Regions from separate parts of the Rahnella contaminans genome, predicted to be linked through region 1. Evidence: predicted binding sites of a transcription regulator. Region 1 holds the regulator's gene; each other region holds the start of a gene.
The links. The regulator PhoB, encoded in region 1, activates phosphate uptake and scavenging genes when phosphate is short. The targets are predictions, from matches to a motif close to CTGTCATAAAACTGNCNNAT.
Positions count from the first base shown of each region.

Region 2: a site for PhoB is predicted at 4,850-4,869, ahead of GW579_RS22770 (MIP/aquaporin family protein). Genes of this name have one in related genera too.
Region 3: a site for PhoB is predicted at 4,216-4,235, ahead of uvrB (excinuclease ABC subunit UvrB). Genes of this name have one in related genera too.

Region 1 covers NZ_JAADJS010000002.1:644,696-654,629, forward strand. Annotated here, with positions in the region: gene sbcD (exonuclease subunit SbcD) at 1-785, opposite strand, end outside; gene phoB (phosphate response regulator transcription factor PhoB) at 1,013-1,702, shown strand; gene phoR (phosphate regulon sensor histidine kinase PhoR) at 1,726-3,045, shown strand; gene GW579_RS12110 (cobalamin-independent methionine synthase II family protein) at 3,302-4,405, shown strand; gene brnQ (branched-chain amino acid transport system II carrier protein) at 4,852-6,171, shown strand; gene proY (proline-specific permease ProY) at 6,334-7,758, shown strand; gene ggt (gamma-glutamyltransferase) at 7,839-9,590, opposite strand; gene GW579_RS12130 (peroxiredoxin C) at 9,857-9,934, opposite strand, start outside.
Region 2 covers NZ_JAADJS010000008.1:79,491-89,424, reverse strand. Annotated here, with positions in the region: gene ftsN (cell division protein FtsN) at 1-520, shown strand, start outside; gene hslV (ATP-dependent protease subunit HslV) at 636-1,166, shown strand; gene hslU (HslU--HslV peptidase ATPase subunit) at 1,179-2,510, shown strand; gene GW579_RS22785 (1,4-dihydroxy-2-naphthoate polyprenyltransferase) at 2,608-3,534, shown strand; gene rraA (ribonuclease E activity regulator RraA) at 3,655-4,140, shown strand; gene zapB (septal ring assembly protein ZapB) at 4,205-4,444, opposite strand; gene GW579_RS22770 (MIP/aquaporin family protein) at 5,034-5,882, shown strand; gene glpK (glycerol kinase GlpK) at 5,928-7,451, shown strand; gene glpX (class II fructose-bisphosphatase) at 7,595-8,605, shown strand; gene emrD (multidrug efflux MFS transporter EmrD) at 8,674-9,867, opposite strand.
Region 3 covers NZ_JAADJS010000002.1:971,959-981,892, forward strand. Annotated here, with positions in the region: gene bioF (8-amino-7-oxononanoate synthase) at 1-1,059, shown strand, start outside; gene bioC (malonyl-ACP O-methyltransferase BioC) at 1,043-1,834, shown strand; gene bioD (dethiobiotin synthase) at 1,961-2,650, shown strand; gene GW579_RS13680 (ABC transporter ATP-binding protein) at 2,660-3,370, opposite strand; gene uvrB (excinuclease ABC subunit UvrB) at 4,515-6,521, shown strand; gene GW579_RS13690 (VF530 family protein) at 6,574-6,942, shown strand; gene GW579_RS13695 (isochorismatase family protein) at 6,983-7,507, shown strand; gene GW579_RS13700 (gluconeogenesis factor YvcK family protein) at 7,573-8,481, opposite strand; molybdenum cofactor riboswitch at 8,778-8,935, shown strand; gene moaA (GTP 3',8-cyclase MoaA) at 8,925-9,911, shown strand.

The sequences.
Region 1 (9,934 bases):
TACACACTTTTGGCTTTGCTCAGTTCGTCAAAACTCAGGGCAATCGGCGAGCCGCTGTAACGGATATGTTCGGTTTTTGCGACGCACTGGGCGCGGTGAATATGCCCGAGCGCCACGTAATCTACCGGCGGAAATGCCTGGGCCGGGAAGGCGTCGAGCGTGCCTATATAGATGTCGCGCACGGAGTCAGACGTGCTGACGCCGACGGTGGTCAGATGGCCGGTAGCGATAATGGGCAACGGCACACCAAGTTTCTGACGCTTCGCCAGTGCGGCCTGATACAGCGCGTCATAATGCGCCGCAATGGCTTCCTGCAACGCGAGCTGTTTGTCGCTGCCGGACTGTCCGGCCTGGCTGGCGAGTAAATCGCGCGGACGCAAAAACGGAATGGCACACAACACCGCGCCGGGCTGGCCTTCACGCGTGTTCAGCACTAAAACCTGTTCCTCCAGATTTTCGCCTACGGTGGCGATCACCCGCGTATTCAGGCACGAAAGCAGTTCGCGGGATTCATTGAGCGTGGCGACGGAATCGTGATTCCCGGCCAGCACCACCAGCTGACAGCCGGTTTGTTGTAATTCCACCACGAAGCGGTTGTACAACTCGCGGGCGTAACTGGGCGGCGAACCGGTATCAAAGATGTCCCCGGCGACAATGACGGCGTCCACCTGATGCTGCTGCACCTGACCGGTCAGCCAGCGCAAAAATGCCTGATGTTCAGCGGCGCGGCTTTTGGTAAAAAAGTACTGGCCGAGGTGCCAGTCGGAGGTGTGGATCAGGCGCATGAGACTCCCGTGTGAACCCTGTATGACGACAATGGTGCAAAGTATAAACGTCGGCGGGGGAACCTGTCCCCGATAAATCAGACCAATTTCAGCAGGATGGCGGGAATTTATCTGTCATATTTGCCTTAAATGAACCATCATTTTCATTCATAAATCTGTCACAAAACTGACGCATAATGGCGCCCGCAATCAAATAAAAGATCGCTAACCTATTGGCAGGACCTACGATGGCTAGACGTATATTGGTGGTTGAAGACGAAGCTCCAATCCGTGAAATGGTGTGTTTTGTACTGGAACAGAATGGATATCAGGCAGTAGAAGCTGAAGATTTTGATTCAGCGATTGGCCAGTTAGTGGAACCTTACCCAGAACTGATCCTGCTCGACTGGATGCTACCCGGCGGTTCCGGTATTCAGTTTATTAAGCACCTTAAACGTGAAGCACTGACCCGCGAAATTCCGGTGATGATGCTGACCGCTCGCGGTGAAGAAGAAGATCGGGTGCGCGGCCTGGAAGTCGGTGCCGATGATTACATCACTAAACCGTTTTCACCAAAAGAACTGGTTGCCCGTATTAAAGCGGTGATGCGCCGGATTTCGCCAATGGCGGTCGAAGAAGTGATCGACATGCTGGGGCTCAGTCTGGATCCGTCGTCTCACCGGGTGATGGCCAACGAGCAGGCGCTCGATATGGGGCCGACCGAATTTAAGTTGTTACACTTCTTTATGACCCATTCCGAACGCGTTTACAGCAGAGAACAGTTGCTCAATAACGTGTGGGGCACTAACGTTTATGTGGAAGATCGCACGGTAGACGTGCATATTCGTCGTTTGCGTAAAGCGCTGGAAACCAGTGGACATGACAGAATGATCCAGACTGTTCGTGGTACCGGATATCGTTTCTCAACGCGTTATTGAGTCCCCCACAGCGGAGAACCTGTGTGTTAGAACGTTTGTCATGGAAACGTCTGGCCGGCGAATTTTTTCTCTTTTGTCTGCCAGCCCTGATCCTCGGAATTTTCGTCGGCCATTTCGGCTGGCTCCTCTTTGCGTCGCTGGTCGCGGCGCTGGGCTGGAATTATTACAATCAGCTTAAACTCTCTCACTGGCTGTGGCTTGACCGCAGCATCACCCCGCCGAACGGGCGCTGGAGCTGGGAACCGCTGTTTTACGGGCTGAACCAGATGCAGATGCGCAACCGGCGACGTCGTCGTGAATTAGGTCAGTTGATCAAACGTTTCCGCAGCGGTGCCGAATCGCTGCCGGATGCGGTGGTTCTGGCGACGGAAGAAGGCAATATCTTCTGGTGTAACGGACTGGCGCAGGATCTGCTCGGTTTCCGCTGGCCGGAAGATAACGGCCAGCATATTTTTAACCTGCTGCGTTATCCGGAATTCCGCACCTGGATCCAGACCCGTGACTTCAGCCGTGCCCTGAATCTGCAACTCAATAATGAACATTACGTCGAGTTTCGCGTGATGCCGTATTCCGAGGGGCAGCTTCTGATGGTGGCGCGTGACGTCACGCAGATGCGTCAGCTCGAAGGCGCGCGACGTAACTTCTTTGCCAACGTCAGCCATGAACTTCGCACGCCGCTCACTGTGTTGCAGGGGTATCTGGAAATGATGGAAGACGCCAAGCTGGAAGAGCCGTTCCGCACCAAAGCGCTGGATACGATGCAGGAGCAGACGAGGCGCATGGACGGGCTGGTGAAGCAGCTTCTGACCCTGTCGAAAATCGAAGCATCCGCCAATATCGATATGCACGAGAAGGTCGATATTCCGGTGATGCTCAGCATGCTTGAGCGGGAAGTGCAGACGTTAAGCGGCGGGAAACATGAAGTGGTGTTTCGCGTAAACGAAAAGCTGAAAGTCTTTGGCAATGAAGATCAGCTGCGCAGTGCGGTGTCGAATCTGGTGTATAACGCCGTGAATCACACCCCGCCGGGCACGCGGATTGAAGTCAGCTGGCAGCAAATTCAACATGGCGCGCAGTTTCAGATAAGTGACAACGGGCCGGGCATTGCGCCGCAGCACTTACCGCGTCTGACCGAACGTTTTTACCGTGTGGATAAGGCGCGCTCACGCCAGACCGGCGGCAGCGGACTGGGGCTCGCCATCGTAAAACATGCGCTCAGCCACCATAATTCGAAACTCGAAGTTCTCAGCGAAGTCGGTGTCGGCACGCGGTTTATGTTCACGCTGGCACCAAAATTGATTGTTCCTCAGGGTTCAGACTCCCCGGTCACCGTAAAACCTTAATTTCAGCAATTTACGTAAAGTCTGTTATCAGCCGATAGCAGGCTTTTTCATTTCTGTTTATGGCGCGATTCTGCCTGATGATCATGAATTTATTTCACGTCCCATGAAAATTCCTCTGTTGTGAGTGAACAGGCTGCATGACAGTATGGCCTTAAAGCCGTTTAGACATCCAGATGTCTACAGGTAACGCAACGTAATTATTTACTTTGTAAATCATTCGCATTCCGCCAGGGGCGTGATGCCATAAGGAGTTTTCATGCAACGTACTACCCCTCCGTTCCGCGCTGACGTCGTTGGCAGTTTCCTGCGTCCGGCCGCGATCAAAGAAGCCCGCAAACAGTTTCAGGCCGGTGAAATTAATGCAGTACAGCTGCGCGCGGTGGAAGACACTGAAATCCGCCGTGTGGTGGATTTGCAGCGTGAAGCCGGTCTGCAGGTGGTGACGGATGGCGAGTTCCGCCGTGCGTGGTGGCACTTTGACTTCTTCGAAGGCCTGGAAGGGGTGGAAGGTTATGATGCGGTTCAGGGGATCCAGTTCAACGGCGTACAGACGAAAGCGCGCAGTATCAAAGTGGTGAGCAAACTCGGTTTTGGTTCGCACCCGATGCTGGAAGATTTCCGTTTCCTGAAAAGTATCAGCGGAACGGCTGTGCCGAAAATGACTATTCCCAGCCCGAGCGTGATGCATTTTCGCGGTGGCCGAAATGCTATCAGCAAAGACGTTTATCCTGATCTGAAAGACTATTTTGACGATCTGGCACAGGTTTACCGGGACGCGATCAAAGCCTTTTACGATGCCGGCTGTCGTTATCTGCAACTCGACGATACCGTCTGGGCGTATCTGTGTTCTGAAGATCAGAAGAAACAAATCCGCGAACGGGGTGACTCTCCGGAAGAGTTAGCACGTACTTACGCTGACGTGCTCAACAAAGCCATCGCCGGTAAACCTGACGATCTGGTGATTGGCCTGCATGTTTGCCGCGGTAACTTCCGTTCAACCTGGATTTCTGAAGGTGGCTATGAGCCGGTGGCAGAGATTCTGTTTGGCGGTGTGAATATCGACGCCTTCTTCCTGGAATATGACAATGAACGTTCAGGCGGTTTTGAGCCACTGCGTTTCATCAAAAAAGGTCATCAGCAGGCGGTTCTGGGGCTGATTACCACCAAATCCGGTGAACTTGAGCTGGCGAAAACCGTGGAAGCACGGATCGCAGAGGCGGCTGAATATCTGGACATTAACCAGATTTGCCTGAGCCCGCAGTGTGGCTTCGCGTCTACGGAAGAAGGCAATAGCCTGACCGAAGCGCAGCAGTGGGAAAAACTTAAACTGGTGGTGGATATCGCCGCCCGCGTCTGGTAAATCCGGAAAGCGGCTAAATTTTGCCCTCGTAAAAATGCTGGATATTGTGCGTGAAATGACCTGTGAATGGTGATTTCACGCATTTTTAATCTTATCGGAGCATATCTTGTGCTTTGTTCGTTCAAAAATCATACATATCATATTGCGTGTTTTGGAAGGTATTTAGTGATTGTTACTGCTTTGTCGTATTAATCTGGTTGAACACTCTGCTTTTTCGATCACGGCTTGCCTTTCTACGCTATAAACGTTTACCTTAAGCCCCGCTGTCGCTCGATACTCCCTGCATAACAACGTAATCATCTGCATATCATCAGGCGTTTTTAGCTCACTCCGATCCTCACATTGGTGTTCTCTGGCTATGACAACGCCATTCATCCTTCTGACGGAGTAGCACGACGACAGCATCGGACACTTTATTCATTTGAACAGGCAACACGACACCAATCATGAGTACTCGTTTAACAAATAAAGATATTCTGGCGCTGGGTTTCATGACCTTCGCCTTATTCGTCGGGGCAGGAAACATCATTTTCCCGCCGATGGTAGGCTTGCAGGCCGGTCATGAAGTCTGGTGGGCAGCTGCCGGGTTTATGATCACGGCGGTAGGGCTTCCTGTGATGACTGTGATTGCGCTTGCGCGCGTCGGTGGCGGTGTTGACGCCCTGAGTACGCCTATTGGTCGTGGTGCCGGTATTCTTCTGGCGACTGTCTGTTATCTGGCTGTGGGCCCGCTGTTTGCCACACCGCGTACGGCGACGGTTTCCTTTGAAGTCGGTATCGCACCGATGACCGGTGACGGCCCGCTGCCTCTGCTGATTTACAGCGTGATTTATTTCGCTCTGGTGATTGGTATCTCCCTGTATCCGGGCCGTCTGCTCGATACCGTCGGGCATTTCCTTGCACCGCTGAAAATGGTGGCGCTGGGCGCGCTGGGTATCGCTGCACTGCTATGGCCTGCCGGTCAGTCCATGCCTGCGGTTGACGCTTACCAGACGGTGCCGTTCTCCAGCGGTTTTGTTAACGGCTATCTGACGATGGATACGCTGGGCGCGCTGGTCTTCGGGATTGTTATCGTTAACGCCGCACGTTCGCGTGGCGTGACCGATGCCAAACTGCTGACCCGTTATACGGTTCTGGCAGGGCTGATTGCCGGTCTGGGCCTGATGCTGGTCTATCTGAGTCTGTTCAAACTGGGCGAAAACAGTGCCTCGCTGGTGCCAAATGCAACAAACGGCGCGGTGATCCTGCATGCTTACGTGGCACATACTTTTGGCAGCGTGGGTAGTTTCTTCCTCGGTGCGCTGATTTTCATCGCCTGTATGGTCACCGCGGTTGGTCTGACCTGCGCCTGTGCTGAGTTCTTCGCTCAGTATCTGCCGTTGTCATATAAAACGCTGGTCTTCATTCTGGGTCTGTTCTCAATGCTGGTGTCCAACCTGGGCCTGAGCCATCTGATTCAGATTTCCGTACCGGTTCTGACTGCGATTTATCCGCCGTGTATTGCGCTGGTTGTACTGAGCTTTACCCTGCGCTGGTGGAACAGCACTACGCGTATCGTCGCACCTGTGATGGTTGTCAGCCTGGTCTTCGGTATTGTTGACGGCATCAAAGCTTCTGCTTTTGCAGATCTGATGCCAGCCTGGACTGCGAACCTGCCGCTGGCGGCGCAAGGTCTGGCCTGGTTACCGCCGTCATTATTAATGCTGGTGCTGGCCGGTATTTATGACAAAATCAGCGGTCCGCGTAGCGTCACTGCGCACCAATGATCATTTGGTGAATGTTCAACGGCATAAAATATAATTAGTCTGCTGAATGTTTCGCCAATCGGGCCACGGAGAATCTTCCGTGGCTTTTTCATTGGCAGGTAAAAAAGTTAATTTCTTAAAATACGCACTTTTGATATTTAAAAAACATACGGGTTAATGCACATGCAGCAAGAAGCTGAACAACCAACAGAGCAAAAAGAAGCGCCAGGCACGAAGCTAAAACGTGGCCTGACAACGCGCCATATTCGCTTTATGGCACTGGGATCAGCCATCGGTACCGGTTTATTTTACGGATCTGCCGATGCCATCAAAATGGCCGGACCAAGCGTGCTGCTTGCCTATCTGGTCGGCGGGATCATCGCATTTATCATCATGCGTGCATTGGGTGAGATGTCCGTTAATAATCCGCAGAGCGGGTCGTTCTCCCGTTACGCGCAGGATTATCTCGGGCCGATGGCCGGCTACATCACCGGCTGGACGTATTGTTTTGAGATTCTGATTGTCGCGATTGCCGATGTTACGGCGTTCGGTATTTACATGGGCGTGTGGTTCCCGGATGTACCACAATGGACCTGGGTGCTGAGTGTGGTGCTGATTATCGGCGCTATCAATCTGGTGAGCGTGAAGGTGTTCGGTGAACTGGAGTTCTGGTTCTCCTTCTTCAAAGTTTTCACCATCATCATCATGATCATTGCCGGTTTCGGTATTATCTTCTGGGGCATTGGCAACGGTGGGCAGGCGACCGGTATCCACAATCTGTGGACGAACGGCGGCTTCTTCAGCCAGGGCATCATGGGCACGATCCTGTCGTTGCAACTGGTGATGTTTGCCTATGGCGGTATCGAGATCATCGGTATTACCGCCGGTGAAGCGGAAGACCCGAAGAAATCTATTCCGAAAGCCATCAACTCCGTTCCACTGCGTATTCTGGTGTTCTACGTGGGTACGCTGTTTGTGATTATGTCGATTTTCCCATGGAATCAGGTGGGGACGCAGGGCAGCCCGTTCGTGCTGACGTTCCAGCACATGGGGATTGCGGCGGCGGCAACCATTCTGAACTTCGTGGTGATCACCGCGTCTCTTTCTGCGATTAACAGTGACGTGTTCGGCGTGGGCCGTATGCTGCACGGTATGGCAGAGCAGGGGCAGGCGCCTAAAATGTTCAGCAAAGTTTCGCGTCTTGGCACGCCGTGGGTCACAGTTCTGGTGATGATGGCGGCGCTGCTGGTGGCGGTTTATCTGAACTACATCATGCCGTCCAGCGTATTCCTGGTGATTGCGTCTCTGGCGACATTCGCGACCGTTTGGGTGTGGATTATGATCCTGTTCTCCCAGATCGGTTTCCGTCGCAAGCTCAGCAAACAGCAGATTAAAGAGCTGGAATTCCCGCTACGCGGCGGCGTTTATACCTCGGTCTTCGGGATCATTTTCCTGGTGTTTATTATCGGGCTGATTGGTTACTTCCCGGATACCCGCGTGTCGCTGTATGTCGGTCTGGTTTGGGTTGTGGCGCTGCTGGTCGGTTACCGCTTCAAATTGCGTAACGACCGTAAGAAAGCAGCACTGGCGCTCAGCAACAAAGCGTAAGCAAGCACTTACCTTCCGGTAAAGAAACGCCCCCGATATCATCGAGATAGCGGGGGCGTTTTATTTTCTACGCAGGAAGATTAATAACCTATTGCTGCACCTGCCGGCCGGCGCACATCATTCGCGCCGTACAGATAGCCTTCGCGCACTTTACCCGATACTGCAGAGTCGTTACCTGAAGTGGCCGGTGTCACGCCAGCAGCACCCGGCAATCCCACCATAATCAGCTCTGCTGCGCCCCACGGTGTTTGTTCAACCATTTTATAGCCCATCTTTTGCAGGATGTTCAGGCTGTCCTGAGAAACGCCACGCTGCTCGTAATAGACTTCATCCGGCAACCATTGATGGTGAATACGCGGCGCATTCACGGCTTCCTGCGGTGGCATTCCGTGATCGATTACATTCAGTGCCGTCTGCAGGGTAATGGTGATGATGCGTGAACCGCCCGGTGAACCCAGAACCATGAAGGTTTTACCGTCCTTCGTCACCAGGCTCGGGCTCATTGACGATAGTGGGCGCTTACCGGGGGCGATTGAATTTTTCGGCCCCTGCACCAGACCGAACAGATTTTTCTCACCAATTTTGGTGGTGAAATCATCCATTTCGTCGTTAAGGAAGAAACCGGTGCCCGGTGCAATGACCACAGAACCAAACAGACCATTGATAGTGTAAGTGGTGGAGACCGCATTACCCATTTTATCGACGATGGAATAATGGGTGGTTTCCGGTTTCTCGTGGGGTTCCATACCGGGCTGAACCTGTGTAGAAGGCGTGGCTTTATCCGCTTCTATTTTCTTACGGATTTCCTCCGCGTAACTTTTGCTGACCAGACGATCGATCGGGTTTTTTACAAATTCCGGATCGCCGAGATAGGTATTGCGGTCTATGTAGGCATGGCGCATGGCTTCGGTGAGGACGTGAATTGAAGCCGCCGAGTTGAAGCCCATACTTTTCAGGTCATAACCTTCGACGATGTTGAGAATTTCACACATCGTCACACCGCCGGAACTCGGAGGAGGGGCGGACACAAATTTATAGCCGCGATAGCTGCAAGTGATCGGCGCGTCTTCAGTGACTTTATAGTTTGCGAAATCCGCCGCTGTCAGGATGCCGCCCCCTTTTTTTGATGCCGCTTCGACAGCTGCCGGGATTTTGCCTTTATAGAAAGCATCCGGCCCGTTTTTTGATATAGATTCCAGCGTATTGGCTAAATCGGTTTGCACCAGTGTATCGCCGGGCTGGAATGCGCTGCCGTCTTTATGCAGGAAGATACGCGCCGCTTCAGGATCTTCTTTGAAGCGGTCGACCTTGGTATCGAGAATATCGGTATCGCCACGGGTGAGCACAAAACCTTCGCGCGCCAGTTTAATCGCCGGCGCCATGACCTGCTGGCGGGTCAGTTTGCCGTATTCCTTCTGCACCGTATCTAATCCTAAAACCGTACCCGGTACACCGGCGGCAAGATAGCCGTAGAGGCTGGCGCCTTTTTTTACGTTACCGTCGGCGTCGAGATACATATTGGCGCTGGCGGCAGCCGGTGCCGTTTCGCGAAAGTTAATAAAGGTGTCTTTACCATTGGCAAGATGCACCGTCATGAAGCCACCGCCGCCTATATTGCCACAACACGGGTTGACGACGGCCTGCGCATAACCGACTGCTACGGCGGCATCAATGGCATTACCGCCCATTTTGAGAATATCGACGCCAACCTGCGACGCCAGATGTTGCGAGGTGACAACCATGCCATTTTTGGCTTCTACCGCAGGACCGGATGCGGCGTACAACGGGAAGCTGGTCAGTAAAGCCAGCGCGATGAGTGATTTCCGTAACATAGGGGCTCCTGTTTATTACCCTGTCTTATGAGTCATAACCTTCAGGTTATTGTGTGATAACGCTTTTTTGTTTTTTAATCCGGCAGTATTTCGACAAATAACTATGCAAACTGCACGCCATAATGACGCGACCGGGACGTTTTCAGCGTAGACGCAAAACAGGAATAACGGGGAGCAGGAAGAGGAAATTGTGATCGTGCCGGACGGCAGCCAAAAAAAACGGCCAGCTAAGCTGACCGTTGATAACCGTTAAATCCGTGAAGGGATTACAGGTTTGAAGCGTTTTCAGACAGGTATTTAGCCACGCCATCCGGAGATGCGCCCATGCCTTTTTTGCCTTTTTC
Region 2 (9,934 bases), on a different contig from region 1:
GGTCGCCACGCGTCCGGCTCAGACGCAGCGTCAGGTTCAGCAACAACAGCCAACTTATGCCCAGCAACAGCCGGTGCAGACACAGCCGCGTCAGGTTCAGCAGCCAACGTACACGCCGCAAACGCAGCCGGTACGCGCGCCGCAGGCTCAGGTGCAAACGCAGCCTGTTCAGCCAAAACCTAAGCCACAGGTGAAAGAACCGGTCAGGGAAGTGCCGAAAGAACAACCGAAAGCACAGCAACCGGCTGCAATCACGCAGGCAGCGCCAGAGAAACCGAAAGAGCAGGAAAAAACCCAGCGCTTTATGGTGCAGTGCGGTTCATTCAAAGGCGCCGATCAGGCGGAATCCCAGCGAGCCAAGCTGGCATTCGAAGGGTTTGAAGGCCGAATCACCACCGGTGGCGGCTGGAGCCGAGTGGTTATCGGCCCGTACAACAGCCGTTCTGGTGCTGACAGCACACTATCGCGTCTCAAAGGCGCTGGCATCTCCGGTTGCATTCCCGTCGCAACCGGGGGTTGAAAACCCGTAATCCTTCCCCAATCTATACTTTCAATATGCCCCGTAAGTTTGTGAGACACGCGAAGTGTCCCACAAGCCTGCGGGGATCTTTTCCGTCTGCAACGAGGAACCGCTCGTGACAACAATTGTAAGTGTACGCCGTAACGGCAAGGTCGTTATCGGTGGTGATGGCCAGGCCACATTGGGAAATACCGTCATGAAGGGCAACGTCAAGAAAGTACGTCGCCTGTACAACGACAAAGTGATCGCTGGTTTTGCTGGCGGTACCGCTGACGCCTTCACGCTGTTTGAGCTGTTCGAACGCAAACTGGAAATGCACCAGGGTCATCTGGTGAAAGCCGCCGTTGAGCTGGCTAAAGACTGGCGTACCGACCGTATGCTGCGCCGTCTCGAAGCGCTGCTGGCCGTTGCGGATGAAAATGCCTCGCTGATTATCAGTGGTAACGGCGACGTCATCCAGCCTGAAAACGACCTTATCGCGATTGGTTCCGGTGGCCCGTATGCCCAGGCGGCAGCCCGCGCATTGTTGGAAAACTCAGACCTTGGCGCACGCGATATCGTCGAAAAATCGCTGACTATCGCCGGTGACATCTGTATCTATACCAACCATTTCCACACCCTCGAAGAATTGTCTTCTAAAGCGTAAGGATCGAAAATTATGTCTGAGATGACCCCGCGCGAAATTGTCAGCGAGTTAGACAGCTACATCATTGGCCAGGATAAAGCGAAACGCGCTGTCGCGATCGCCCTGCGTAACCGCTGGCGCCGTATGCAGCTTGATGAAGCGCTGCGCCACGAAGTCACCCCAAAAAATATTCTGATGATCGGCCCGACCGGTGTCGGTAAAACTGAAATTGCCCGTCGTCTGGCCAAACTGGCTAATGCGCCGTTCATCAAAGTCGAAGCCACTAAGTTCACCGAAGTGGGCTACGTCGGGAAAGAAGTAGATTCAATTATTCGTGATCTGACCGATGCCGCCGTGAAAATGGTGCGCCTGCAATCCATCGATAAGAACCGCTTCCGCGCCGAAGAAATGGCCGAAGAACGTATTCTCGATGTGCTGATCCCGCCGGCGAAAAACAACTGGGGCCAGGCTGACGAAGCGCACGAGCCTTCTGCCGCGCGCCAGAACTTCCGCAAGAAATTACGTGAAGGCCAGCTCGACGACAAAGAAATCGAAATCAATCTGGCGGCTGCGCCTGTTGGCGTTGAAATCATGTCCCCTCCGGGCATGGAAGAGATGACCAATCAGCTGCAATCCATGTTCCAGAACATGGCCGGACAGAAGCAGAAACCGCGCAAACTGAAAATCAAAGAAGCTTACAAGCTGCTGGTTGAAGAAGAAGCGGCGAAACTGGTGAACCCGGAAGAGCTGAAAGAACAGGCGATTGAAGCCGTTGAACAGCACGGCATCGTGTTCATCGATGAGATCGACAAAATCTGTAAACGCGGCCAGAGCTCAGGCCCGGATGTGTCACGCGAAGGCGTTCAGCGCGATCTGCTGCCGCTGGTGGAAGGCTGTACCGTTTCCACTAAACACGGCATGGTGAAAACGGATCACATTCTGTTTATTGCCTCTGGCGCGTTCCAGACTGCCAGCCCGTCAGACCTGATCCCGGAATTGCAGGGGCGTCTGCCAATCCGCGTTGAGCTACAGGCGCTGTCGACTGAAGACTTCGAACGTATTCTGACTGAGCCAAGTGCATCCCTGACTCATCAGTACAAAGCATTGATGGCGACCGAAGGTGTGACCATTGATTTCACGGCTGACGGCATACGTCGTATCGCGGAAGCGGCATGGCAGGTGAACGAAACCACCGAGAACATTGGCGCACGTCGTCTGCACACGGTTCTGGAGCGCCTGATGGAAGATATTTCCTACGACGCCAGCGAAAGCAACGGTATCTCCATAAACATTGATGCAGATTATGTTAGAAGCCACCTTGATCAGCTGGTAGCTGATGAAGATCTGAGCCGTTTTATCTTATAATTTGCTCATACGTTCCGAAAGTGATCTTCAGGGAGGCGTTTGCCTCCCTGATTTTTTTTAGATTTCGGACTGACTGTTCACCTGAGCGAAATCACCTATGAGCACAATGACTCCCTGCACCCCGACCACGCCTGCCCGCGCATGGCTTGAAAGCCTGCGTCCTAAAACGCTGCCTCTGGCTTTTGCCTCAATTGTCATGGGTTCGGCGATTGCCAGCCTGCAAGGCGTTTTCCATCCGCTCATCGCGCTGCTGGCGTTGCTGACGGCGGGTTGTCTGCAAATCCTGTCTAATCTGGCCAATGATTATGGCGATGCCGAAAAAGGCAGTGATACGCCCGATCGCGTCGGGCCGTTGCGCGGGATGCAAAAAGGGATGATTACCGCCGCACAGATGAAGCGCGCGATTATCCTGACCATCGCCCTGACGCTCGTGTGCGGAATCGCGCTTATTGCTGTCGCCTGCCACAAACCGAGTGATGTCGTGGGCTTTGTGATCCTCGGCCTTCTCTCGATTGGCGCGGCCATCACATATACCGTCGGCACGCGCCCTTACGGTTATATGGGGCTGGGTGATATTTCCGTTTTGATTTTCTTTGGCTGGATAAGCGTCGCCGGGACATTCTATTTGCAGGCGGGATATTTTGACTGGATTGTGATGCTGCCGGCCACCGCAACGGGATTGCTCTCGACGGCGGTGCTGAATATCAACAATTTGCGCGATATCGAAACCGATCGCGCCAACGGCAAAAACACGCTGGCGGTTCGCCTCGGGCCAGTGAATGCCCGCAATTATCACACGTTTATTTTGGCCGCCGCCACACTGTGCCTGGCCATTTTTTCCGCCGTGTATTTGCGCCACTGGACCGGCTGGTTATTTATTCTGGCCGTACCGATGCTGGTGACTCACGTCATCCGCGTAAGAAAGTCCAAAACATCTTTGGAAGTGCGTCCGCTGCTCGAACATATGGTGAAAACGGCGTTACTGACTAACGTGTTGTTTGCGGTGGGTCTGTTACTCAATTGAATAAAAGTGGCCTGATGTGCGTTTATCGAGCCGCTTTTCACATTTAACAATTGATGATTTTGCCAACATCCGTCCGAAAGGGATATACTGAACACTCATGCAGCAACCAGATGAAATCCTATGAAATACGATACTTCCGAACTTTGCGACATCTACCATGAAGAAGTGAATGTCGTCGAACCCCTGTTCTCCAACTTTGGTGGCCGTACTTCATTTGGCGGGCAAATCACGACAGTGAAGTGTTTCGAAGACAATGGCTTGCTTTATGACTTGCTGGAAGAAAATGGCCGTGGTCGCGTACTGCTGGTCGATGGCGGTGGCTCCGTTCGTCGCGCATTGCTTGATGCCGGTCTGGCACGCCTGGCGTTGCAAAACGAATGGGAAGGCATTGTGATTTACGGTGCAGTTCGTCAGGTAGATGATCTGGAAGAACTGGATATCGGCATTCAGGCGATGGCAGCGATTCCGGCGGGGGCAGGCAGTGAAGGGATTGGCGAAAGCGACATTCGTGTCAATTTCGGCGGTGTCACCTTCTTCTCCGGTGACCATCTTTATGCCGACAACACCGGTATCGTGCTGTCAGAAGACCCGCTCGACATCGAATAACCTTGCGCTTTCAGCAACAAAAAAGGACGCCGTGGCGTCCTTTTTTATTTTCAGGCCGAAGTCATCAGACTTCTTCCATTTTTCCCAGCAATGCACGCAGACGGTCCTGCCACACGTGCTGTTCTTCTTTCAACTGTGCATTTTCACGCACCAGCGATTCATGATTACCACTCGCCTGCTGAACTTCCTGAGACAGGGTATTGTTTTGTTCTTTCAGTTCTTCGATTTCCATCTGCAAAAGAGTAATGGTATCGATCGCTTGCTGAACTTTAGCTTCTAATTTCTCAAATACTTCAAATGACATTTTTCGGTCCCCTTATGTTCGCAAGGCGCACATCTTATGTTCTGCCGCATCATCCGGACACGGCTCAAGAATTCCTGCACTCCGTCGATTTTGATAACGAATACAAACCAAATCCGGGTCTGAATTGCGCCAAAGTCTTGTAAAACCAGCGGGTGTCTTACCGGGTGATTGTATGTAGCCAGCTTTGCCCTGTCTAGCAAGAACCCCTTCCTGCACGCAGTCTGTTGCAATTTTACAGCGCCGGGTATCAGGAAATGCTTAAAAAGCAGCGTCACTCACCAGAAATCCCCGTTAATACCGAATAACCTTATCCGGCCTGTTGTTATGTTCGTTTCAACCGACGCGGCCCAAAAATTGTTAAATCGTGGCCTTTTTTCCGCGCGTGATGGCCTGCGAATACGCGAAATCGCTCATTTTTATGACACGACACACAAAATTTGATTTCGCTATTTCTCGTTTATGCTCGTTAACGATAAATTCACATTGCGTTCTCATTTAATGATGAACGTCAAAATCCGATTACGTTCACGTACGACATAACAGAAAAACTATAACCAATCATTAACATCATCCTTAGCAGGATCAAACTATGAGCCAAACCATGAGTTCCACATTAAAAGGTCAGTGCATCGCTGAGTTTCTGGGTACCGGGCTTATCATTTTCTTCGGTGCAGGCTGTGTTGCCGCATTGAAGCTTGCCGGAGCATCCTTTGGCCAGTGGGAAATCAGTATCGTCTGGGGTTTCGGTGTGGCCATGGCCATTTACCTGACTGCGGCGATCTCAGGCGCACACCTGAACCCGGCTGTCACCGTCGCGCTATGTTTGTTTGCAAACTTTGAAGGACGCAAAGTTCTGCCTTACATCATCGCGCAGGTCGCAGGCGCCTTCTGTGCCGCCGCGCTGGTTTACGGCCTTTACTACAATCTGTTCTACGATTTCGAGCAAACTCACAACATGGTACGCGGCAGCGTAGACAGTCTGAGCCTTGCCGGTATCTTCTCGACGTATCCAAACCCGCACATCAGCGTATTGCAGGCGTTCCTGGTTGAAACCGTGATCACCGCCGTTCTGATGTCGCTGATCCTCGGCCTGACCGATGACGGCAACGGCCTGCCACGTGGCCCGCTGGCTCCGCTGCTGATCGGTATTCTGATTGCAGTTATCGGTGCATCCATGGGGCCACTGACCGGATTCGCACTGAACCCGGCGCGTGATTTCGGACCGAAACTGTTCGCTTACTTCGCAGGCTGGGGCAAAGTGGCCTTCACCGGCGCCCGAGATATCCCTTACTTCCTGGTACCGATTTTTGGCCCACTGCTGGGTGCGTGTCTGGGTGCGGTCGGCTATAAAGCATTGATTAGTCGTCACCTGCCACACCAGATTAACGAAACAGCGGCTGACAAAGCGTCACAGCCAACCAAACAGCGTAAGGCCTGATCGGCTAAACTGTTCCACAGCTTACTCATTTGCAGGATGAAAATTATGTCAGCAGATACGACTCACGAAAAAAAATACATTGTCGCACTCGATCAGGGTACGACCAGCTCACGCGCAGTAGTGCTGGATCACGATGCCAACATCATCAGCGTTTCTCAGCGTGAATTTACCCAGATCTACCCTAAATCTGGCTGGGTTGAGCACGATCCGATGGAAATCTGGTCATCGCAAAGCTCGGTACTGGTTGAAGTGCTGGCTAAAGCCGACATCAATTCCGATCAGATCGCCGGTATCGGTATCACCAACCAGCGTGAAACCACCATCGTGTGGGAAAAAGAAACCGGCAAGCCGATTTATAACGCGATTGTGTGGCAATGCCGTCGTACTGCTGATATCTGCGAAAAGCTGAAAAAAGACGGGATGGAAGAGTACATCCGTCACAACACCGGCCTGGTGGTTGACCCGTACTTCTCCGGCACCAAACTGAAATGGATCCTCGATAACGTTGAAGGCTCCCGTGAACGTGCTAAACGCGGCGAACTGCTGTTCGGGACTGTGGATACCTGGCTGGTCTGGAAAATGACTCAGGGACGCGTTCACGTGACGGATTACACCAACGCATCACGTACCATGCTGTTCAATATCCGTGATTTGAAGTGGGATGAACGCATGCTCGAAGCGCTGGATATTCCGCGTGAAATGCTGCCGGAAGTCCGTCCTTCCTCTGAAATTTACGGCCAGACCAACATTGGTGGTAAAGGCGGTACGCGTATTCCAATCGCCGGTATTGCCGGTGACCAGCAGGCGGCGCTTTACGGCCAACTGTGCGTGCAACCGGGTATGGCGAAAAACACCTACGGCACCGGCTGCTTCCTGTTAATGAACACCGGCACCGAAGTTGTTGCATCGAAAAATGGTCTGCTGACCACCATCGCCTGCGGCCCGCGTGGCGAAGTAAACTACGCGCTGGAAGGTGCCGTTTTCGTTGGTGGCGCATCTATTCAGTGGCTGCGTGATGAGCTGAAACTGATCAGCGATGCAACTGACTCCGAATATTTCGCGATGAAGGTGAAAGACACTAACGGCGTTTACGTGGTGCCTGCTTTCACCGGCCTCGGCGCCCCTTACTGGGACCCGTATGCCCGTGGCGCAATCTTCGGTCTGAGCCGTGGTGCGAACAGCAACCACATCATCCGCGCAACGCTGGAGTCTATTGCTTATCAGACCCGCGACGTACTGGATGCCATGCAGGCCGATTCCGGTGCCCGTCTGCAATCCTTACGCGTGGACGGCGGCGCGGTCGCCAACAACTTCCTGATGCAATTCCAGTCCGACATTTTGGGTACCCGCGTTGAGCGTCCTGAAGTGCTGGAAGTTACCGCGCTGGGTTCTGCTTTCCTCGCAGGCCTGGCCGTCGGTTTCTGGAACGATCTGGAAGAAGTCCGCAGCAAAGCCACTATCGAACGTGAATTCCGCCCAAGCATTGAAACAACGGAACGTAATGTCCGCTATAAAGGCTGGCAGAAAGCGGTGGCACGCGTTCGTTCGTGGGAAGATCACGACGAGTAATCCCGTCAGTTTTACGCCAACACCTTTTATGAAACTCCCCATCCGGGGAGTTTTTTTATGCGTCCTTCCCACTGTGCTAAAATCTGCGGCACAGATGAGCCTTGCCTCACCGAACTCTTTCTTTTCTTCCAACAGGTTTTCCAATGAAACGTGAATTAGCAATCGAGTTCTCCCGCGTGACCGAAGCTGCCGCGCTCGCCGGTTATAAATGGCTGGGCCGTGGGGATAAAAACCTCGCCGATAACGCCGCCGTGCAGTCCATGCGCATCATGCTTAATAAAGTCGATATCGACGGCACGATTGTGATTGGCGAAGGTGAAATCGATGAAGCACCGATGCTGTATATCGGCGAAAAAGTCGGTACCGGCAACGGCGACGCGGTCGATATTGCGGTGGATCCGATTGAAGGCACGCGCATGACCGCAATGGGTCAGTCCAACGCACTGGCTGTGCTGGCTGTGGGCGATCAGGGTTCTTTCCTCAACGCCCCTGATATGTACATGGAGAAAATTGCCGTCGGTCCTGGCGCGAAAGGCGCTATTAATCTGAACCTGACGCTGGCAGAAAATCTGGCGAATATTGCCAAAGCGCTGAACAAACCGCTGACCGAACTGACTGTTGCCGTGCTAGCAAAACCGCGTCATGACGACGCAATCCGTGAAATGCTGACCGCCGGTGTCCGCGTCTTTGCGTTCCCGGACGGTGACGTCGCAGCAACCATTCTGACCTGCATGCCGGAAAGTGAGGTTGACGTGCTTTATGGAATTGGCGGCGCGCCTGAAGGCGTGATTTCTGCGGCCGTTATCCGCGCGCTGGATGGCGATATGCAGGGGCGATTACTGGCGCGTCATGACGTCAAAGGAGATACGCCGGAAAACCGCCGGATTGGCGAAGAAGAGCTGGCGCGCTGTAAAGCGATGGGGATTGAAGCCGGGAAAGTGCTGTTGCTTGATGATATGGCGCGCAACGACAACGTGATTTTCTCAGCGACCGGGATTACCAAAGGCGATCTTCTGGAAGGCATCAGCCGTCAGGGAAATATGGCGACCACCGAAACACTGCTGATTCGTGGCAAATCCCGCACCATCCGCCGCATCCGTTCGACGCATTATCTAGACCGCAAAGACGCCGCGCTGCACGAATTCATTATCTGATCCGCGGCCTTCCGGTCATCAAAAAGGCAGGTTTTTTTGCCCTGCCTTTTTTAATGTAAAACAAAACGTTAAACCGCATGTCCTTCATGCTGACTGCGGTTCGACATCGGCCACCAGCACAGCAAAATCAGCACAGCCATCGCAAACATCAGCAGGCCAAGACTGAACTGACCGGTTTGCGGCAACATCGCTGACATCCACGCCACCAGCCCGGATCCCATATTCTGCAAACCGCCCACCAGCGCCCCTGCAGCCCCCGCCAGATACGGGAAAGGCTCCATCGCGCCGGTCGTCGCCAGCGGGAATAACATACCCGCGCCGAAGAAGAACAAAGACGCAGGCACGATCAGCGTCCAGATATTCATAATGCCCAGCCAGCCCGGGATCCACATCAATAATCCCGCCAGCAGACAGCTGATGACCGAATGCCACATCAGTTGCTGGAAGCTTTTCTCCGTACGCCCGGCATACCAGGCACCGAAGAATGCCGCAGGGATCGGCAGGATAAACAGGATGCTGACCATCACACCGCTCAGCCCCAACACGCCGCCCATCAGCACGCCGCAGCTGGCTTCAAAGACCGCCACGCCCGCCAGCGCGCCCACCAGCATTACCAGATAGCGGCTGAAATTGCCGTCTGCCAGCAACAAACGCAGGCTGCTGAGCATTTTGCGCGGCGGATGGTCAGCAGTAAATTCCGGGCGGGTTTCCGGCAACCAGCGGTACATCGAAAACGCGACGCCCGCGCACAGAATAAGCAGAAAACCGAAACTCGCCCGCCAGCCCAGCCACGCAGCCAGCGCACCACCGATAACCGGCGCTAACAGCGGGCTGACCAGAATCCCCATGTTCAGCAAACTGTTGGCGTGGCGCAAAGCACCGCCGCTGTATAAGTCACGCGGCATGGTTCTCGCCATCACGCCCGCTACGCCGGTGCCCAGCCCCTGAACCGCACTGGCCAGGATCAGCATATTCAGACTGGATGACACCATCGCGCCCGCCGCACCAATCAGGAAAATCATCAGACCGGTGAGGATCACCGGTTTGCGCCCCACGTTGTCGGACAACGGGCCGTAAATCAGCTGCGAGCCGCCGTAGGTCAGCAAATAAGCGGCCATAACGCGCTGCACTGCCCCCGGTTTGACGGCCAGACTGGTCGCCATATCCGCGATGTTCGGCACATAAATGGTCTGCGCCATCTGACCGACCGCCACCAGCAATATCAGCATCACAAGCAGGTGAATATTTTCCAGATTTTTCATTTTTCAGTTCGTTATCAGATAAGGTGGAAAAAGTTCAGAACAAATAACCAGCAAAACCGCCGATAAT
Region 3 (9,934 bases), 330 kb from region 1:
CGGTTTCTGACACAGGGTGACAAACGGTATCTGAATTTTTCCGGTAACGATTATCTCGGCCTGAGTCAGGACGCGGACGTCATTGCCGCGTGGCAGAAGGGCGCTGAAAAATACGGCGTGGGCAGCGGCGGTTCCGGGCACGTCACCGGCTACAGCGTGGTGCACGCTGAATTCGAACAGCAGCTGGCGCAGTGGCAGGGCTATCCGCGCGCGCTGCTGTTTATCTCCGGCTTTGCGGCAAATCAGGCCATTCTTGCCGCGCTGATGCAGGGCGACGATCGCGTGCTGGCGGATAAACTCAGTCACGCTTCTTTGCTGGAAGCCGCTGCCCATGCGCCTTCGCAGCTGCGGCGCTTTCATCACAATCAGCCGGATTCCCTGCAACGCTTGCTGAAAAAACCGGTGGACGGTGAAACGCTGGTGGTGACCGAAGGGGTATTCAGCATGGACGGCGACGGTGCACCTCTGGCGGAACTGCATCGTCTGGCGCAATCGCACGATAGCTGGCTGATGGTGGATGACGCGCACGGCGTGGGTGTCCTGGGTGAAGAAGGGCGCGGCAGTTGCTGGCAGCAGGGTGTGCGGCCTGAGCTTCTGGTGATCACATTCGGTAAAGCTTTCGGGTGCAGTGGCGCGGCGGTGTTGTGTGATGATGCTACCGCGGATTATCTGGTGCAGTTCGCGCGTCATCTTATTTACAGCACGGCGATGCCTGCGGCGCAGGTTTGCGCGTTACAGGCCGCGCTGGCACGAGTCCGGCAGGACGACGGCCTGCGTGATAAACTGGCGGCCAATATTGCCCGTTTCCGCGCCGGGGCTTCCGGATTGCCTTACCGGCTGACCGCTTCACAAACGGCAATCCAGCCGGTGATCGTAGGCGAAAATCAGCCTGCTTTAGATCTGGCGGCGACAATGCGCGAACGCGGGTTGTGGGTCAGTGCTATCCGTCCGCCGACGGTGCCTCCGGGCAGCGCGCGGCTGCGTCTTACGCTGACGGCGGCACACAGGCCGGAAGATATCGATTTTTTGCTGGAGTCCCTTCATGGGTGCAGTCACTGAATTAGTGAATAAACAAGCGGTGGCCGACGCGTTCAGTCGCGCCGCCGTCAGTTATGAAAACGCCGCACAATTGCAGCGTGATGTGGGTGAAACGTTGCTTTCGCTGGCAGAACCTTATCTGAAAAATGCTGGAAAAACGGTTGTCGACGCCGGTTGCGGGACGGGCTATTTCAGCCGTTACTGGCGCGCTCAGGGGAAAAACGTGATTGCGCTGGATCTCTCTGAAGGCATGCTGAGCCGTGCCCGCGAGCTGGATTCCGCCGATGAATACGTGCCGGGGGATATCGAGCGTTTACCGTTTGCTGATAACTCGGTTGATATCTGTTTCAGCAATCTGGCAGTGCAGTGGTGTAACGCGCTGCCGCGTGCGCTGGAAGAAATGCATCGCGTCACCCGCAACGGCGGATTGGTGATTTTCTCCACGTTGGCCGAAGGTTCGCTCAATGAGCTGGCCGCGGCGTGGATGAAAGTCGATGGCCGTCGTCACGTGAATCAGTTCCTGACGCCCGACAAAATCGCCGAAGCCTGCGCGCCGTATCGCCATGAAGTGACCTTCAGCGATCACGTCGCCGAATTCCCGGACGTGATGTCGCTGATGCGTTCGCTCAAAGGCATTGGCGCGACGCACATCAAAAATGGCCGCCTCGGCGGACTGGGCGGGCGCGAGCGTCTGCAATTGCTGGAAAAACATTACGTCCGCCGCGACGGCATTTTGCCGCTCAACTACCGGCTGGTCTACGGCATTTTGCAGGTGGAAGAACTTATCCCACGTTAACAAAGCTCCTCCCAGGTTTGAAACAGGCACGGTCTGCTCCCTCCCCTTCGCAGGGGGAGGAGCAAAATCCGATGTCATTGCGGGAAGGGAGCCAGAACCAACACCAGGCTTTTATTAAAATAAATCATGAAACAAAAATACTTTATTACCGGCACCGACACAGAAGTCGGAAAAACCGTTGCCACAACCGCATTTTTGCAGGCGGCAGCGCGCGCCGGACACAAAACCGCCGGATACAAACCGGTGGCATCAGGCAGTGAAATGACGGCAGAAGGGCCGCGCAACAGCGACGCGCTGGCGCTTCAGGCTTACAGCACCGTCGGACTGCGTTATGACGAAGTGAATCCTTGTACGTTTATCGAGCCGACGTCGCCGCATATCGTCAGCGAGCTGGAAAAGCGCCCGATTGATCCGCAGGTGTTATCCGCCGGATTGCGCCATCTCGAACCGCTGGCTGACTGGGTAGTGGTGGAAGGGGCGGGTGGCTGGTACACGCCGCTGACCGCAGATTACACGTTTGCGGACTGGGTGATTGCCGAGCAACTGCCGGTGGTGTTGGTGGTGGGAATGCGGCTGGGCTGCATCAATCACGCCGTGCTGACGGCGCAGGCCATCGCGCAAAGTGGGTTGCATCTTGCGGGCTGGATTGCCAATGATGTGCAGGAAACGGGGAAGCATCATCCGGCATACATGGAGACGCTCACGCGTATGTTGCCTGCGCCACTGCTGGGCGAGATCCCGTTCCTGATCGCCGGTCTGGACGTAAATCTGGGGCAATATCTGGATCTCGAACGTCTGCTTTCTTGTGGTGAATGAAGCGCGACGTCAGACCGTCAGATAATTTTTGATTAACGTCTCGTCAAGCTGTGCCAGCGTGCCTTGCGCTACGTTGCGCCCGCCGTCCACCAGACAAAACCGGTCAGCGACGCTGCGGATGAACGGCAATTTATGCCCGACCAGAAGCAGCGTCAGACCAAGGTCACGGTTCAGGCGGTGAATGATGTTACCCATATTCGCCGCCATTGACGCGCTGGTGTGTTCGGTCGGTTCGTCGAGGATCAGAAGTTCGGGCTCCTGAACCAGCGCGCGGCTGATCGCCAGTTGCTGCTGCTGGCTCTCATCGAGCTCTCCCGCTTTACGCATTCCCATTTCCTTAAGCGTCGGAAACAGGTCGTAGACCTCTTCAGGCACGCGACGCGTCTTATTCCGGCTGGCCATCATGGCAATTTGCAGGTTTTCATCGACACTCATCTGCGAAAAAATCTGCCGGCCCTGTGGCACATAACCGATACCGATTTGCGCACGTCTTTCCACTGGCAGATTTAACAAACTCTGAGGCTCTTCGTCGCGCGACTGCCAGGAGATCGCCCCGCTTTTCACCGGAAGATGGCCCATAATGCAGTTCACCAGCGTGGTTTTCCCCACGCCATTTCGGCCGATCAGACACGTACATTGACCGCGGTACAGTTCGAGATTGATATCCCACAGAATATGTTTTTGCCCATAATACTGATTAACTGATTTTACACTTAACATCAGACCTCCCTCCCGCACGGAGCATTCCGCTGAACTTCGCTTTGACCGCCACTGTCACATTTCTGACATTTATGTTCCGCTGTTAACGCCGTAACACAGAATTAAATCCCGTTGATTACCAGCCAACCTCTCAGCATCAATTACAGATAAACAGCCATTAACCAGTGATAAATGGGGTTAACCGCTTTTTCCTTGCACTAAAAATGACTTTGCTTAGCAAAAAACAGGGTAATCATCAGATTTCACTTTCAGGTGAAAAAAGCGGTTCCGGCTACAGGAAACGCTTCCTACAGTGACACTGCAACTCTCAGGCCAAGTTTGTAAAAGTGCCGGGGAAAAGAGAAGTTACAGGGGTGTTAACAGCGGGGCGCACGGCGATTTAGGATTATTCATTAGTGTTGCTCAGGTTTTAACAGAACCGGTCAGACGCGGGAAAAGGGCAACTGCACTTTGCCAGTGCCGCTCTCTCTGATTTTGGTGCAAACGTAAGGGGAGTAAGAAGCAAAAAAATCCTGATGAGATGCACTTTTGGATTTTGCAAGAAACATCCGACCAGAAATCTAGGCAAAATAGGCATAAATAAAGTCTGAAAAAAGGGAAAAAATAACTAAAAAAGATGCTGATCCCCCCTCCGGCGTCTGAAGTGCACTTTTTGCCAACTCCCGCAGCACGGGGCGTGCTGAGAGTTATCCACTATTCCTGTGGATAACCATGTGCATGAGAGTAAGAAAAGATGCTACAGACGAGTCGGGGCGCGGGTTGTGCTCACTTTGCCCGTATTCGCAGCTTTTTGATGATGTTGTTTATAATCAGTGAGTTAGTTAAAAGCAATATGCCCGTAATTCGTTCGTCATAGTTGTGTCAGAATTCGTCAACCTGTGGTCAGAAAGTTAACGGATGAAAAATTTTGGGGATAATTGTCACCTGATGGTGAGAATTCTTTTTCGTAATAACCTAAAAAAGTGCAGATGAAGCAACCTGTTAAATCACCGGTGATTTTTATCGATTGGAGGCTGGTTTTATATACAGTACTATAGGGCGGTAAAATCAAGGCTGGCAAAATTCGCGGAGTCTTTCATACTGTTTTTCCGTGAGCGCCTTTCGTACGGCCTTATGCGTTTTCATTTCAGCCAGGTAGCCCGTCATGAGTAAAGAGTTCAAACTGCATTCCGAATTTAAGCCATCAGGCGATCAGCCTGAGGCAATACGCCGTCTGGAAGAAGGGCTGGAGAACGGTCTGGCGCACCAGACGTTACTCGGCGTTACCGGTTCCGGTAAAACCTTCACCGTCGCGAACGTGATTGCTGACCTGAACCGGCCGACGATGGTTCTCGCGCCCAATAAAACCCTCGCGGCCCAGCTATATGGCGAAATGAAAGAGTTCTTCCCGGAGAACGCCGTCGAATATTTTGTTTCTTACTACGATTATTATCAGCCAGAAGCGTATGTCCCGAGTTCAGACACGTTTATCGAAAAAGATTCCTCGGTGAACGAACACATCGAGCAGATGCGACTTTCCGCGACCAAAGCGCTGCTTGAGCGCCGCGACGTCATCGTGGTGGCATCCGTTTCGGCGATCTACGGTCTGGGCGACCCGGATCTGTATCTGAAAATGATGCTCCACCTGACCAAAGGGATGATTATCGATCAGCGCGCGATCGTGCGCCGTCTGGCCGAGCTGCAATATGCCCGCAATGATCAGGTTTTCCAGCGCAGTACTTTCCGCGTCCGTGGCGAAGTGATCGACGTCTTCCCGGCGGAATCGGACGATCTGGCGCTGCGCATCGAGCTTTTCGATCAGGAAGTCGAGCGGCTTTCCCTTTTCGATCCGCTGACCGGTCAGGTGCAGCACGAAGTTCCGCGTTTCACCATTTACCCGAAAACGCACTACGTCACCCCGCGTGAACGTATTTTGCAGGCGATGGAAGAGATCAAAGTCGATCTGGCCGATCGCCGCAAGGTGTTGCTGGATAACAACAAACTGCTCGAAGAACAGCGTCTCAGCCAGCGTACGCAGTTTGATCTCGAAATGATGAATGAGCTGGGTTATTGCTCGGGTATCGAAAACTATTCGCGCTACCTTTCAGGGCGCGGGCCGGGCGAGCCGCCGCCGACACTGTTTGACTATCTGCCTGCCGACGGTTTGCTGATAGTCGATGAATCCCACGTCACCATTCCGCAAATCGGCGGGATGTATAAAGGTGATCGCTCGCGTAAAGAAACGCTGGTGGAATACGGTTTCCGCCTGCCATCGGCGCTGGATAACCGCCCGATGCGTTTTGAAGAATTTGAAGCGCTGGCGCCGCAGACGATTTATGTTTCCGCCACGCCAGGCGCTTACGAGCTGGATAAATCCGGCGGCGATGTGGTGGATCAGGTGGTGCGTCCGACCGGCTTGCTGGATCCGATTATTGAAGTGCGCCCGGTGACCACGCAGGTCGACGATCTGCTGTCTGAAATCCGCAAACGCGTTGCCATCAATGAGCGTGTGCTGGTCACCACACTGACCAAACGCATGGCCGAGGATTTGACCGAGTATCTGGAAGAACACGGCGAGAAGGTGCGTTACCTGCACTCTGATATCGATACTGTCGAGCGCGTGGAGATCATTCGCGATTTGCGTCTCGGTGAATTCGACGTGCTGGTGGGCATCAACTTGCTGAGGGAAGGGCTGGATATGCCGGAAGTTTCTCTGGTGGCAATCCTTGATGCCGACAAAGAGGGTTTCCTGCGTTCTGAACGTTCGCTTATCCAGACCATTGGTCGTGCGGCGCGTAACCTCAACGGTAAAGCCATTCTTTACGGCGATAGAATCACGAATTCAATGGCCAAAGCTATCGGTGAAACGGAGCGTCGTCGTGCGAAACAGGAAGCTTACAACCTGGAAAACGGCATTACGCCGATGGGCCTGAACAAGAAGATTTCCGATATCCTGCAACTGGGCCAGCCGAAGACCAAAAAGAACAAAGACAAGCGCGATGCCGAAGCGGCGCAAACCTACAAATCGCTTACGCCTAAAGCGCTGGAACAGCGCATTAAAGAGCTGGAAAGCAAGATGTATGCGCACGCCCAGAATCTGGAATTCGAAGAAGCGGCCAATACACGTGACGAACTCCACGCCCTGCGTGAACAGTTTATTGCTCTTTCGTAAGGGAAAAATGATAAAGTGCGCGGCCTGAAAATTGATAAGGAAAAGCGAGCCAATGACTGATACACCACAAAATCCCGGAGCGGCGAAAGATCCGTTGCACGGTGTCACGCTGGAAAAACTGCTGACAACGCTGGTGGATAATTTTGGCTGGCCCGCACTGGCCTCGCAGGTCAATATCAACTGCTTCAAAAGCGATCCGAGCATCAAGTCCAGTCTGAAATTTCTGCGCCGCACGCCCTGGGCGCGTAAGGAAGTGGAAACGCTGTATCTGGATTTTATCGAAGGCCATTTGCGCCCTGATATGACGCGCAGCAAACGTCGCACGCCGCTCTCCGCTGAAAAGCCGCAAAAGCCTAAAGTCAGTACCGTGAAACCTGCCGCCGACAGCCCGTGGAATAATCATCCGCTGGTGAAAAAGTAAATCATTTGCATTTCATTGTGTTCATTTGAGGGAAAGAGTCGTGTCAGAGCAACATGTTCTTATTGTGGTGGATATGCAAAACGGCGTTTTCGCTTCCCCGCGTTATGACCGCAGCGGACGGGCTGAGCGTATTAATCAGCTGATTGACCGGGCAGGGCGCGTCATCTTCATTCAGCACGCTGAAGGTGAAATGACCGAAGGCAGCGAATTCTGGCAGGTGTTGCCTGAGCTACATCAGCCCGAAGGAGCGATTTCTGTCACCAAAACCGCCTGTGATTCTTTCTATCGCACCACGCTGGACGCGGTACTACAGGAACTGAACACGACCCGTTTTACGGTCTGTGGTTGTGCGACAGATTATTGTGTGGATACGACCATCAAAGTCGCCGCCAGCAAAGGTTATGCCGTGACCGTTGCGTCGGATGCGCATACAACCGGCGACCGTACGCATGTTACCGCGCAGCAACTGATTGGTCAGCATAACGAAGTGTGGCGTGAATTATCCGTGCCCGGCAATCCGGTCACAGTAAAAACCACCGCAGAAATTCTGGCTGACTGGCAGTAAATTCGGTTTCCCAAACGTCAAAAAGGCCGCTTTGCGCGGCCTTTCGTATTTCTGCTAATGATAAATCAGAGCATCTTTTGCAGCGCTTCTTCTACCGCCATCCGCAACATATCGCGGTCATGGCGATACGGAATATCACTGGCTTCCAGCGGGCTTTGAATAATCAGATGCGCTTTGGCACTTTCGCCCAGCGTCACTTTCGGCCCGACAATCGCGGCATCAGCGCGACGGCCAATGCGCTTTTCGATCATATCCAGTTTGTCATCCAGGGTCAGCGACGCCGCAGCAACGCTCAGCTCTTTCCCCAGATTCCCGATATATACGATGTGCGCACGGCTGCGGCGCAGGGCGGTGGTGAGATCTTCCATTAGCAACAGCGGCATCAGGCTGGTAAAGAAACTGCCGGGGCCAATCAGGATGAGGTTCGCTTCGGCGATGGCGTGTAACGCTTCGCGTGTGGCCGGAACCTGTGGCTCCAGCAGTAATTCCCGCGGTATTTGCGTCAGTTTATCGACGTTTACTTCGCCGTGAACCCGCTGACCGGTCGCGTCGATCGCGGCTAAATCTACCGGTTGTTCGGACATCGGAATCAGCTCAGCGTCCACTTTCAGCAGGCTGCGCACCAGATTGATCGCTTCCAGCGGACGGACGGTCAGGTGATCCAGTGCGCGCAGCATCAGGTTGCCGAGATTGTGTCCGTCCAGTTCGCCCTGGCCGCTGAAGCGGTATTCGAACATCGCCGAGGCTAAGCTCGGTTCGGTGATCAGCTGGTTGAGGCAGTTGCGCATATCGCCCCAGGCGATGCCGCCCACCGAACGACGGATACGGCCGGTTGAACCGCCGTTGTCGGTCGTGGTCACAATGCCGGTGAGACGCGGGCCCAGCGAAGAAAGAGAAGACATTACGCGGCCCAAGCCGTGCCCTCCGCCTAATGCCACCACCCGGTCGAGGTCAGCTAATGTTCGATTGCGCATAAAGATCCTTGTGAAGCGGCCAGAGGTGAGAATAGTGCGTGCTCAGGGCACAATAATGATGCTGCAGAGACTTGTGTCGCCGGGAGATTTTACCTAATTTTGCAACAGGATGTTATCCCTTCGCAGCACTCTCAGCGCTTTCAAAATCAAGCGGTTTTATCGTTGAAAATGCTCTCTTTTGTCGTGAAAAATCGTTATATATCAAAATGCATAACGAAAAACCACCTTGGCGATCCGGTCTTCAGAGCGTTAAACTGTAGTCCGTTACCCGAATTCTTCATCGTTCTGCAATGAACGTGTTGAATCAACTCCTAGCCCTGGTTCCTAAGTTGCCTTTCTGACGTTGTTCCCACAGAAACAATATGGAGCCCTGGCCGTGACAATCAGTCACCAGGGTGCATGGCAGAAATGCCCGCATCTCCCGTATTTGGAAAGGTGTTTAGGTGCTTCAACTTACTGATGCTTTTGCCCGCAAGTTTTATTACTTGCGGCTGTCGATCACTGACGTGTGCAATTTTCGTTGCACCTATTGTCTGCCGGACGGTTACAAGCCGCACGGGCACAGCAATAAAAGCTTTCTTTCGCTCGATGAAATCCGTCGGGTCAGTCGCGCGTTCGCCAATCTGGGAACGGAAAAAGTGCGCCTGACCGGTGGAGAACCATCGCTGCGCCGTGACTTCTGCGACATCATTGCCGCCGTTCGCGAAAACCCCTCAATTAAAACGCTGGCCGTGACCACCAACGGTTACCGCATGGCGCGTGATATCAGCAAATGGCGTGATGCCGGGCTGACAAACATTAACGTCAGCGTCGACAGCCTTGATGCCCGCCAGTTTCACGCCATCACCGGCCAGGATAAATTCCGCGATGTGATGGCCGGCATTGACGCCGCGTTTGACGCTGGTTTCAGCAAGGTCAAAGTCAATACCGTGCTGATGCGCGATGTGAATCACGCCAGTCTGAACACCTTCCTCGACTGGATTAAAACCCGTCCGATTCAGCTGCGTTTCATCGAACTGATGGAAACCGGTGACGGCGGCGACCTGTTCCGCAAACACCATGTATCCGGCGAAGTCCTGCGCGAACAGCTGGTGCGTCAGGGCTGGCAGTTACAGATTCGTTCCCGCAGTGACGGCCCGGCTCAGGTATTCAGCCATCCGGATTATCTCGGTGAAATCGGTCTGATCATGCCGTACGAAAAAGACTTCTGCGCCAGCTGTAACCGGCTGCGCGTCTCAGCCATCGGCAATCTGCATTTGTGTCTTTTCGGCGAGCAGGGCATTCCGCTGCGCGATTTATTAGCCGACGACATGCAGCAGGACGATTTGATGGACAGGATCCAGGGCGGCCTCAGCCGTAAAAAACAAACGCACTTCCTGCATGAAGGCAATACCGGAATAACCCAGAACCTGTCGTTTATCGGCGGCTGAGTCCGGCATTAATCGTTTAAGGA